One region of the Neobacillus sp. NPDC093127 genome, then DNA from elsewhere that is predicted to be linked to it. Evidence: riboswitches for the same ligand, from Rfam matches in the RefSeq annotation. Region 1 holds a riboswitch; each other region holds the start of a gene.
What was found. Region 1 has a riboswitch for S-adenosylmethionine ahead of mtnK (S-methyl-5-thioribose kinase). Riboswitches for the same ligand answer to the same signal wherever they lie in the genome.
Positions count from the first base shown of each region.

Region 2: another riboswitch for S-adenosylmethionine. It lies ahead of ACIQCO_RS04865 (methionine biosynthesis PLP-dependent protein); the one in region 1 lies ahead of mtnK (S-methyl-5-thioribose kinase).
Region 3: another riboswitch for S-adenosylmethionine. It lies ahead of ACIQCO_RS18265 (LLM class flavin-dependent oxidoreductase); the one in region 1 lies ahead of mtnK (S-methyl-5-thioribose kinase).

Region 1 covers NZ_JBIVOP010000001.1:623,416-627,590, forward strand. The annotation lists gene ACIQCO_RS03110 (pyridoxal phosphate-dependent aminotransferase) at 1-1,041, opposite strand, end outside; SAM riboswitch class I at 1,282-1,437, shown strand; gene mtnK (S-methyl-5-thioribose kinase) at 1,543-2,727, shown strand; gene ACIQCO_RS03120 (ATP-binding protein) at 2,764-3,891, opposite strand; gene ACIQCO_RS03125 (thiamine pyrophosphate-dependent enzyme) at 4,056-4,175, opposite strand, start outside.
Region 2 covers NZ_JBIVOP010000002.1:337,762-341,936, reverse strand. The annotation lists gene ACIQCO_RS04875 (polysaccharide biosynthesis protein) at 1-727, opposite strand, end outside; gene ACIQCO_RS04870 (helix-turn-helix domain-containing protein) at 1,391-1,753, shown strand; SAM riboswitch class I at 1,813-1,929, shown strand; gene ACIQCO_RS04865 (methionine biosynthesis PLP-dependent protein) at 2,044-3,156, shown strand; gene metC (cystathionine beta-lyase) at 3,156-4,175, shown strand, end outside.
Region 3 covers NZ_JBIVOP010000014.1:13,631-17,805, reverse strand. The annotation lists gene ACIQCO_RS18275 (VOC family protein) at 259-696, shown strand; gene ACIQCO_RS18270 (S4 domain-containing protein) at 1,222-1,716, shown strand; SAM riboswitch class I at 1,864-1,967, shown strand; gene ACIQCO_RS18265 (LLM class flavin-dependent oxidoreductase) at 2,076-3,125, shown strand; gene ACIQCO_RS18260 (ATP-grasp domain-containing protein) at 3,141-4,097, shown strand.

The DNA.
Region 1 (4,175 bases):
TTGTTCAAGAAGCATGGTTGAAAATTCCTCAGATGTATATCCATCCGGAACCTTAAGCCAGGCAAAAAATGAGCCTTTTGGGGCGGTGACATTCCAACCGAGCGATTGAAGGCCAGTAATTAACACATTTCGCCTCCGTTCATACAGTTCATTAAGTTCGTTTACACAATCCTGGGGACCCGTTAATGCAACGGCAGCCGCCTCCTGTACCGCTCCAAATAAACTGACGTATAGATGGTCCTGCAAAAGTTCAATTGCGGAAATGACAGTTTCATTCCCCACTGCAAATCCAACTCGCCAGCCCGCCATATTATAGGTTTTCGACAGCGTGTAGATTTCAATTCCCACTTCCTTCGCTCCATCTGCTTGTAAAAAGCTAACCGGTTTTACACCGTCAAAGCCAATCGCACCGTAAGCAAAATCATGGACGACGCAAATATCATTTTCATTGGCCAATTTGACAGTCTCCGTAAAAAACTCCATACTCGCGGTTGCTCCGGTAGGATTATTCGGGTAATTGAGAAACATTAATTTTGCTTTTGATAAAGCAGCCGAATCCAGTTCTTGATAATTCGGTAAGAAACCATTTTCCGCTCTTAAAGGCATCGTAACCATTTCCGCCTGTGCAAGGGCAATGCCTGACCAATAATCAGGATAACCCGGGTCGGGAACGAGGATGGTATCGCCTGGGTTTAATAAACACTGAGGAATCTCGACCAGCCCCGCTTTACCGCCAAATAAAATCGCCACTTCTTTGTTTGCATCAATGGTCACACCATATTCTCTTAAATAAAAATCTGCAGCAGCTTGTTTTAAGTAACCAAATCCTTGAAAGGGCGAATATTTATGGTTGAGCGGATTGGCCGCGGCTTCCTGAAGCTTTGCGACAATATGCGGCGGTGTTGGCTGATCTGGATTGCCTTGTCCTAAGTTAATCACATCATGGCCCGCGGCTATATATTCTCCCACTTTTTTAACAAGACCTGCAAAAAATTGTTTTGGTAGACTTTTCAATAGTTCCGATGACTGAAATTGCTTCATCGTTCTCACCTGCTTTTTTATTTTCAAATTATTGTTGAATTTCTAGTGACAAATGTTATAACTTTTATACTAGCTTGTAAAGAGAAAATTTCAAAAGAGGTGAAGATTCATGAAATTAAAGATTCCCTGTTCTTATCTTTTGGACGGATTGGCTTGTGGCTATAATAAAAAATATTGACACCAATTGCATAATCTTGGTATAGTTTTTATCAGATTGAAAAAAACTGAAAACTTTATTTACTCTTATCATGAGCTGGCTGAGGGATTGGCCCTTTGAAGCCCAGCAACCGACCGGAAAACCATTATGAAATGGGGCGCCTATTCGCGCCGGGGAAAACCCCCTAACAGGCACGGTGCTAATTCCAACAGAAGGATTGTCTTTCTGAGAGATAAGAGGTGCGAAGAGTAACCGTCTTCTAGCCTCTTTCAGATGAGAAAGAGGCTTTTTTAGTGCAGAAATTAGCACAGATAAGCCTCCACTAATTAGGAGGATTTATAGAAATGAGTCTATTAAAGCAAACAACTTATCAGCCATTAACCGAAACTACCGCCACAGAGATAGCCTTAGCATTAAACCTTTTTTCTGATAACACTAAACTTTCCTGTAAGGAGATTGGTGATGGGAATCTTAATTTAGTTTTTCATATTGTCGACGAAAAGAACGGAAAAGGCGTAATCATCAAACAAGCTCTTCCATATGCCAAAGTTGTAGGCGAAAGCTGGCCATTGACACTTAAAAGGGCAAAGATTGAAGCAGATGCCTTGAAAATATTCGGTTCTATTGCTCCAAATTATGTTCCAGAGGTTTACTATACTAATGATGTACTGGCCGTGACTGTCATGGAAGACCTCTCCCATCTTTTGATTGCGAGAAAGGGATTTATTAAAGGGGAAACCTACCCGCTTCTTTCCCAGCATCTGGGTGAATATCTGGCGAGAACACTCTTTTTCACATCCGATTATGGATTAAGTCCATCTGTAAAAAAAGAACAGGTTCAGCAGTTTATCAATCCTGAGCTTTGCAAAATCACCGAGGATTTAATTTTCACCGATCCATTCTTTGATGCAGAGACCAACGATTTCGAGGCTGGCTTGCGTAGTACAGTTGAGGCACTTTGGAAAGATGAGGAACTGAAATTTCATGTGAACGTATTGAAGAAAAGTTTTTTAACAGAAGCAGAAGTTCTCCTTCACGGAGATTTGCATACAGGAAGTGTTTTTGCCAATGATTCGGAAACAAAAGTTATTGACCCCGAATTTGCGTTTTATGGTCCCGCCGGATTTGATATTGGCCAGATATTTGCGAATCTCCTTTTCCAAGTCCTAGTGAACGAGCAAAAACAAGCTCTCTTTATCAATCATCTTGAAACAGTGTGGAATGTATTTGAAGAACAATTCACACGCCTTTGGAACACTGAAAATAAGGAACATTTAGCACTATCATCCGTATTCTTACACTACAATTTAGCTAAGTTTTTCGAGGATGCTCTTGGTTTTGCTGGCTGTGAGCTAATTCGGAGAACCATTGGACTCGCACATGTTGCCGATTTAGATAGTATTAATGAGGAGCAAACCAGATTAGCTGCCAAACGTAAAACGTTGGAGCTTGGAGGAATCCTTATCAAACAAAGGAAAGAAATCAAGAATTTTGGAGCTTTTATTGGTACGGTTAAAGGATTCCTTTAATCGAAAAAGCAATCCGATGTTATTCGGATTGCTTTTTTACTTTGGTATTGCAACATTGTTATCGTCAATTGGAAGGGTGATCCGAAAAATCGTCCCTTTTCCTTCTTCACTTTCAACGATTATGGTTCCTTTATGTTCTGCAATAATGCGAAAGCTTACCATTAATCCAAGGCCAGTACCTGAGTCCTTAGTTGTATAAAATGGTTCACCAAGCTTATTTATGATTTCTTTCGGTATTCCGCATCCTTCATCCTCAATCGAGATACTCATTCGATCCGCAAGTTTCTTAATAGTAATGGTTATATTCCCGCCTTCTGGCATAACCTCAATGGCATTTTTAATTAAATTAATAAAGACTTTTTTCAACTGATTTGGTTCGCAAAAAATAGGTGGAAGCTGTTCATTATAGTTCGTAACAAATTGAACATTGTGAAGGACCGCTTGTGCAGTGAGCAAGTCGACAGTCTCCTTCATGATTTGAGTTATTTCCTTCTCTTCATACCTAGTTGCTTGCGGTTTAGCAAGAATCAAAAATTCATTGATAATCGAATCAATTCGCTGAAGCTCCGAGGTAATAACCTGATAATACATCGAATGCTCTTTCATGATACTGCCTTCAAGTAATTGGATGAAACCTTTTAAGGCTGTCATCGGATTGCGAATTTCATGGGCAATTCCTGCCGCTAGTTCGCCAATCACATTTAAGGTATCTGATTTTCGCAGATGCTCCTGCATTTCCATCTTTTCCGATATATCCTTAAAAACGGTAAAATTCAACCCCTCAACGATTTCCGCTTTTGAGGAATATTCAAAGTACCTTTTTTTTCCACCTTCTTTTTCTACCATGATTATAGAGGTACTATGCCCATCATTGAGAACCTGTTCAAAATGTTTTATTATTTCCTGTATATTGCTTTCATGATGGGTATATAAGTCGTATAACCGCAGTCCGATTAATCTTTCCTTTGGGAGGCTAAGCATTTTTTCACCAGCCAAATTAATATCAACGATATGATGCTGATTATCCCATAAAATAAGGCCATCGATGGAATCTTCAAAAATCCGTCTGTACCTTTGTTCGCTCTTCTGCAAATCAGTTTCCATCTTCCGCATTTCACTAATTTTAAGAGGTAAAGCGTTTTCCTGTTTGATCTGCTTCTCCACTTATAGCCACCCCGCGAACATAAATAATCGTCCAATAAATAGGATTATAAGTCATATATTCTACATCGAACAAGAAAAATCCTTTTCGCACGTTAAGCAAATTTTTAATGACCATGACCGTAAAAAAACGCAAAGCACTTGTGTGCTTTACGTTTTTGCATTACCTATAACATAGGATTTTCATGCTTCGCTTTTAGACGCTGCCATCTTTTTTCTACTTCTGCTTCAAACTCTTCTAAAATAGGTTTGTTTTCATCTTTTAAAAGATGTTTTGTTTTACCCAT
Region 2 (4,175 bases), on a different contig from region 1:
ATATCCGTCCTGTTACTAAATCCTCAAGCATCGGGAGTATTTGCGTTTTTGCAGAAGTCTTTGCACATTCTTGAAAAATAATATTTAACTCTTTTCTACTTAAAGAAGGGATGGCAATAATAATGTTCTCGATTTGCAAATCTTGAACTTTCTCTTCTATCGTACTTACCCCGCCGAGGACCGGGATTCCTAAAATATCTAATTTTTGTTTATTCATATCATCATCAATAAATCCTACAGGAAGAAGATGGGCCTCTTGACTTTTTAACAGCTGCCTGGCCACCATTGCTCCAGCTGAACCAGCCCCAACAATGAGTGTTCTTTTTTTATTCTGATTTCTTTTCATAAAGGAATCGCGGTACACCCTCCAGCAAAACCGAGAACCGCCAATTAACAAGATATTAACTGACCACGTTACCCCCAGAAGCCTAAAGGGGATCTCATGGAGGAGCAGCTGCGTCAATAATCCTGTCAAAAGTATGGAAGATGTCACAATTTTAACGATAATTACTAATTCTCCGACACTAGCATACTCCCACGCCTTTTTATACAGCTTAAAAACTAACGAAAAAAAGTGATGGCTAGTCAAGATGGATAGCGTGAGGACCATCATTGGAACATGAAAGACATAAGAAGCATCGACCAAGAACCTGCTGATAAAAATGGCTGATGTGACAATACAAGAATCTACCAAAAAGAACATAGACATCCTTTGCCGATAGGTCATTTTCTCGCTCCTTTAATTTCTATTAATGATAAAAAGATTAAAAGCTTTGATTATAGCGGCTTTCTTAGCCATTATCATCAAAACCATTAATCAATTGGTTTGGGGCATCTAACCCCTCCTCACATCACACTCTTGACGACTAGCGTCTAAGGTTATAAACCCACAGTATGACCGAGTGCCTTCATTGATAGCGGTAAGAAGGCGTCACCAAAATTATATTTTAAAGAACGCATTGTCCTTCATAAAGAACAAGCAAGCAAAAAAAGATTGCCTTTACCAGGAATAATTTTGCATGAATAACTAAGCCGATAATCTGTATACCCTTATATTAATTCTTTATATAGAACAAGTCAATTCATTATTATTATTACATTTCAATAATTATTAATGGATTAAGTTTTTAAAAAATCTGTGTCATCCTTGAATTTTAGCGAAGTAATTGGATGTATGTTTCCTCTATATAATATTTACGCACTAGCAAAATATATCTGTTTATTAAAATTTATCTTAACCCAATAAATTAATTCTTTAAAAAGAACGATTTGTGGTTTATAATATCAGTAATGTGACATAGTTTCATTAAATTTATTCGAGTATTCTGCAACTGATCCTTATGCAATCATTTATACATACACATTAAAATTTGTTTAAAAGGAGAAGCCTATGATTGGAACACGAATTAAAGAAGTACGAGAGCAAAAGGGATATACCCTTACAGAACTTGCTGACCTTGCCAATGTCTCTAAATCTTATTTAAGCAACATCGAGCGGAGTCTTAATAAAAATCCATCTATTCATTTTCTAATGAAGATTGCCAAACCATTACATGTTTCAATTGAATATTTATTGACTGGAATCAATCAATTAGAATCACAGTGGAATGCAAACGGGAAGGAACTTCTGGACAAAGAGTGGCAGGGAATAATCGAAAAGGCTATTATCGAAGGAATGAATAAAGAAGATTTTATCGAATATATAAATTTTATTAAATTTAAAAACTGGGAAAAAAACAATAAGTTTGATTAAAACAGATTGACACACCGCTTTCAATGTAGTAAATTTTATAAATAATCTAAATAAATGATTTCTTATCAAGAGAGGTTGAGGGAATGGCCCTGCGACGCCTCAGCAACCATCAATGGCTTGTCCATTGAAAAGGTGCTAAGTCCTGCAAATTAGTTTGCTAATTTGCGAGATAAGAAGAATGACTTTTTTGTAGTATTTACAAAAGCCTTCTTCTTATAGAAGGCTTTTTCTATTGGAAAAGCGGAGTCGCTCGCGATTAACCATTCCCATCATTAAAGGAGAGTGCATCCATGTACAAAATTGAAACGAAACTTGCCCAAATTGGAAATCGCAGTGAAACTGTGACTGGAACGGTGAATCCGCCGATATATTTTTCAACAGCCTATCGCCACGCGGGAATTGGGCAATCGACTGGCTTTGATTATATTCGGACTGGAAACCCTACAAGACAAATTCTTGAAAAGGCAATTGCTGATTTAGAAAACGGTGAACAAGGATTTGCCTGCAGTTCAGGTATGGCTGCCATTTTCACGGTGCTTTCTTTGTTCCAATCTGGTGATGAATGGTTAGTGAGCGAAGATTTATATGGCGGCACCTATCGTTTGTTAGAACAAGGTTTTAAGAAGTGGGGCTTAAAGACGCAATATGTGAATACCTGTTGTCCGGAAGAGGTCGAACGGAGAATTACCCCTTCCACAAAGGCCATCTTTCTAGAGACCCCCACAAATCCCCTGATGCAGCAGGCAGATATTGCCGCGATCTCAGAAATTGCTAAGAGGCGCGGTGCTTTGCTGATCGTAGACAACACCTTTTATACTCCGTTATTGCAGCAGCCCATCCTGCTTGGAGCCGATATTGTCATCCATAGCGCAACAAAATATTTAGGCGGCCATAATGATGTGCTGGCGGGCCTTATCGTTGCCAAAGGAAAAGAGATTTGTGAAGGTTTAGCCCTTCATCATAACGGGGCCGGCGGTGTGTTAAGTCCGTTTGATGCTTGGGTGTTAATGCGCGGGATGAAAACATTAGCGCTTCGGATGGAACGCCATGAGAAAAATGCAAAGGCGGTTGTCGAATACCTTTCCAACCATGAAAGTGTTGCAGATGTTCTTTATCCTGGTAAGGGAGGAATGGTGTCATTCCGATTGAAAGAAGAAGCTTGGGTAAATCCATTTCTTCAAAATATCGCTCTGATAACTTTTGCTGAAAGCCTTGGCGGCACGGAGAGTTTGATTACCTATCCGGCAACGCAAACCCATGCCGATATTCCTGAAGAAATTCGCCTTCAGCAAGGAGTCGACAATTGTTTATTACGTTTTTCCGTTGGAATCGAGGATGCCGGTGATTTAATCCAAGATCTGGATCTTGCTTTTGCTAAAATGAAAGAAGGGGTGATTGCCTAATGGCACGTGTTGAATATAGCTTTCAAACAAAACTCCTTCATAATCAGCACAAGGTCGATCCAACTACAGGGGCTGTAAGTGTACCAATCCAACATGCCTCTACCTTCCACCAATCTGATTTCGATCAGTTTGGCAAGTACGATTATGGCCGCAGTTTAAATCCGACAAGGGAAGCACTGGAGGATGTAATTGCGGAACTCGAGGGCGGGTTAAAAGGATTTGCCTTTTCTTCAGGTATGGCCGCGATTTCGACGGCATTCCTTCTGCTTTCAGCAGGAGACCATATTGTTATTACCGAAGATGTTTATGGCGGAACGTTCCGGATGGTTTCACAAGTTCTTCCTCGGTTAGGAATTGACCATACATTTGTCGATATGACAGATTTAGACGCAGTAAAGCAGGCGATTCAACCAAATACAAAAGCTTTTTATATGGAGACACCCTCTAACCCATTAATGAAAGTCACGGACATTGGAGCCATTTGTGAGTTAGCGAAGGAAATCGATGCGATCACTTATCTCGATAATACGTTCCTTACCCCTGCCCTGCAAAAACCGTTGGCGTTAGGAGTTGATGTTGTCCTCCATAGTGCGACCAAATTTCTATCAGGGCATAGTGACGTGGTAGCAGGACTTGCCGTCGTGAAGGACGAAGATTTGGCTAAACGATTAGGCTTTTTGCAAAATGGGTTCGGGGCCATCCTCGGAGTTCAAGATGCCTGGCTTGTTTTAAGAGGGATAAAGACACTTCACGTTCGTTTGGAACAATCGCAAAAATCAGCTCTTAAGCTAGCAGAATTTTTAGATGCTCATCCGCTCGTTGAAAAAGTATATTATCCTGGCCTTGTCAGTCATCCACAATATCAGATTCAGAAGGATCAAGCGGGTGGTCCGGGAGCTGTCCTATCCTTTGAATTGGCTGACGAAGATGCACTTCGAATCTTTCTTGCTAACGTAAAAATACCTGTTTTTGCCGTCAGTCTCGGTGCGGTTGAATCGATTTTATCGTATCCAGCTAAG
Region 3 (4,175 bases), on a different contig from region 1:
TGTTCTGCCGATAAGTTTATCGGCAGATTTTTTGCGAATTATGTACTCCACTATTTCAAATGCAAAAGCGAGGGGGAACAAGATGCACAACTTTTTAAAAGGTTTATGAGCGGAACAGAAGAGAATGTGAAGGATTTTACTTAAGCTGGGGCAGTTTAGTTGAAGAAGGATATTTTCTGTTTTAAGCGAATTAAAATTACAAACAAACCTTAAACGAATACAGGTATTGAAATAACAGGAACATAGGAGGTATGAGATATGAAGATCAATAGAATAGATCATGTGAGTATAAACGTAAATAATATTTCAGAGGCTAAAGCGTTTTTTCTTGATTTAGGACTTGAAGTGCAAGCGGAATGGGAATTGGATGGAGAACAGTTGGACAGAATAGTTGGGCTTAATGATGTTAAAACGGCATGTGTAGGATTGGGGATGCCAGATGGTCAGGCATGGATAGAGCTAGTCAAATTTTATACGCCGTCAGATGAAAAAGATATTCAGCAACCTTTTGCAAATACGCTGGGTATCCGACATATTTGCTTTGCTGTTGAAGATATTGAAGCTATTGTTGCAAAATTGAAAAAGAAGGGCACAGAAGTCTTTAGTGAGATACAGCAATATGAAGAAAGTTATAAGCTATGCTACGTTCGTGGTCCAGAGGGAATTATTTTAGAGTTGGCGGAGAAAATCAGATAATTATTGAATGGGACTTTAAATGATTTAGATATCCAACTTTAAAGATTTTTTCTTAAACTATCGGGTCGTTAGTTTAGGTTGAAGGTCGCTGCGGCGGTCTTTTTCCTTTTTGTACTATCGAAGCAGAATAGTGAGATAAGATAATGAGGGCTGACTAATGGGATTTTGAGGAGTTACTTGGGATAGAAGAAAGTAAACGTTTGCATTTAAATGTAATTATGCGGTAAAATGAGAATAACTCTATTTGGATAGAAAGGATACAGGAGAACACGTATGCCAAAATTTACTTTGTAATGATCAATAAATTGGATAGCATCACCCTCAAAAAACAATGTTTTTTTCTCAGGGGGTAGTATGCCCATTTTTCTCATTACAAAGGAACCAAGCAACCCTGTAGTCTCGATGCGAAAGGAGGTCCTTGTGTAGGATCTCCTTTTTAATTTTTTCAATTTAATTTTATACCTCGCTGCAAGATATCCAAATAGATGCTTGCGTTCCTTTATCTTATTAAGAGGTGAAGGATTAATGTTAAATATAGCATTCCACTGGAAACTTTCTCAAATACCAGAACGAGCTGTAAAGAAGCACTGCAAAATGTGTGGCAGATTATCAGTTTTTACGGACACCAATGTGCGAAGGCATAACGCAAACGGAAAAAGCATATACAAATATGCGATTTATAAATGCGAAAAAAATCATACGTGGAACAAAAAGTTAGCTATTTATAAAACGTTCTCTGAGCATGTTGCTGAAATTGAGGAGCAGAAAGAAGAATATTCAATTATGTCAGCCATACCAATAACCAGCTTAGCAGAACAAGGAGTAAAGGTGATACACATTGTACTAGATGATGTGATAGGAAAACATCGAATTGATAAAGTGCTTGCAAACCAAATTGAGGATTGGAGTCGATCACAGATCATAGGAAAGATTGAAAAAGGAACGATTCAATTAAATGAACAAGTCATTAAACCTAGTTCAAGATTGTCAAAGGGAGAACGCATTTCCATTTTCATTTGATGAAAAACATTTAGCAACCGAACTAAACTTTAAAACCTTTCCGTGTCTATAAGTAGTTATTTAGAGTTTAGAAATATTTGATTGACAATTTGATAAATTTAAACTATTATCACTTTAGTTAATTAAAAAATTGAATGTACATTTTTCTTCTTATCCAGAGAGGTGGAGGGACTGGCCCTTTGAAGCCTCGGCAGCAGGTTCTTATGAATACTGTGCCAATTCCATCAAGCACACTGCTTGAAAGATGAGAAGAGGGTAATAAAACTCTCTTCTTAGGAGGAGAGTTTTTAATTTATACATAAATCCAACTTAAATAATAGGAAAACTATAGAATTAGAATAGTAGAGGAGAGAATACAAATGAAATATGGTTTTTGGTTACCGATTTTTGGAGGCTGGTTACGTAATGTGGAGAATGAAAATATGCCGCCTACCTTTGATTATGCAAAGAAAGTAATACAATCTGCTGAAAAATGGGGATACTCAACTACCTTAATAGCTGAATTATATTTAAATGATATAAAAGGACCGGAGCATGACTCACTTGAAGCTTGGTCTACAGCAGCAGCCCTTGCAGCAGTGACGGAAAAAATTGAAATTATGACTGCGATTCGCCCTGGTTTTCATAATCCTGCTGTAGCGGCCAAAATGGCAGCAAATATTGATCAAATCAGTAATGGGCGTTTTACTCTTAACGTTGTTTCTGCTTGGTGGGCAGAAGAAGCACGTCAATATGGGGGTATTTTTACAGAACATGATGAGCGTTACGCTCGTACCGAAGAGTTTATTGATGTACTAAAAGGTTTATGGACAGAAGAAACCTTCAATTATTCTGGTCAATATTACGAATTAAAGGATGCGAAGCTTGCACCGAAACCTGTTCAAGGACCAAACCCGATTCTTTATGCAGGCGGTGAAAGTGAAAAAGGTAAGCAAACCATAGCGGAAAAATGTGATGCTTATGTTATGCACGGTGGTACAGTTGAAGAGATTGATCAAAAAATAACCGATATGAGGGCACGCCGTGAACAAACTGGCAGTGCGCCATTTAGTTCATTTGGCATGGCTGCTTATGTTATTTGCCGTGATACAGAAGAAGAGGCTCTGGCTGAGCTTGAAAAAATCACGACTGTGAAAGACACTAGCGGATATGCTGGCTTTAAAGATTTCACTACTAAATCACAATTAGAGCAACAAATCCAATTACAGGATTACTCTGTATCCAATCGCGGCCTGCGACCGAACTTAGTAGGAACACCTGAGCAAATTGCAGATCGAATTTTACAATATGAAGAAGCTGGCATAGATTTATTGCTATTGCAATTTTCACCTCAATTAGAGGAAATGGAACGCTTTGCAAAGCAGGTTATACCGTTAGTTGAACAAAAACGTAGTTTAATAAAGAACTAGTGAGGGGACATAATGATGAGCAAGGTATATGTGATACATGAAAATAGTGAGTGGACAGTTCATTTAACAAAAAGGTTAGCGGAACTTGGTGTTCCTTATGAAGAATGGCATTTGGACGAAGGAACGCTAGATTTATCAAAAGAGCCGCCAGAAGGAATCTTCTATAGCCGAATGAGTGCATCTTCTCATACACGTGATCATCGTTTTGCAGCTGAATTTTCTGGGCAAGTATTGGCTTGGCTTGAAGCACATGGACGTACGGTGTTAAATGGAACGAGTGCTCTAAAGCTAGAGGTAAGTAAGGTTTTACAATATTTAGAGTTAAACAAGTATGGTGTTAAGACTCCAAAAACAATTGCAGCGGTTGGAACACAAAACATTTTACAGGCAGCTAAAAGCTTTGAAGGACAGTCCTTTATTACGAAGCATAACCGCGCCGGTAAAGGCTTAGGAGTTCAATTATTCCATAGTATAGAAGCTCTAAAAGCTTATGTGGAAGGACCTTCTTTCGAAGAACCGGTCGATGGAATTACCCTTATTCAAGAATACATTCAATCTCCTGAAAGCTACATAACCCGTTGTGAGTTTGTAGGAGGAAACTTTGTTTATGCCGTTAAGGTTGATACTTCGGAAGGATTTGAACTTTGCCCAGCGGACGCATGCCAAATTGGCGATTTATTCTGCCCGGTAGGAGAAAAAGTAGAAGAGAAGCCTAAGTTTCAAATCATTGAAGGTTTTGAGGACGAAATTTTAGAAAAATATAAAAAGGTTCTAGCTGGTAATAAAATTCAAGTTGCTGGAATCGAGTTCATCAAAAATGCTGAAGGTGAAATTTTTACTTACGATATTAATACAAACACGAACTATAATTCTGATGCAGAAGCAGAGGCTGGAAAATACGGAATGCTGGAAGTAGCTTTATTATTAAAGAAGACATTAGAAGAAAAATACGTATTAACAGCAACGGCTTAATTTAGAGAAGTAACGGAAATTTCCTTAGAATTACCTGATATTGAAAGGGATATTGAAAATCTTCTTGATTTAATTAAA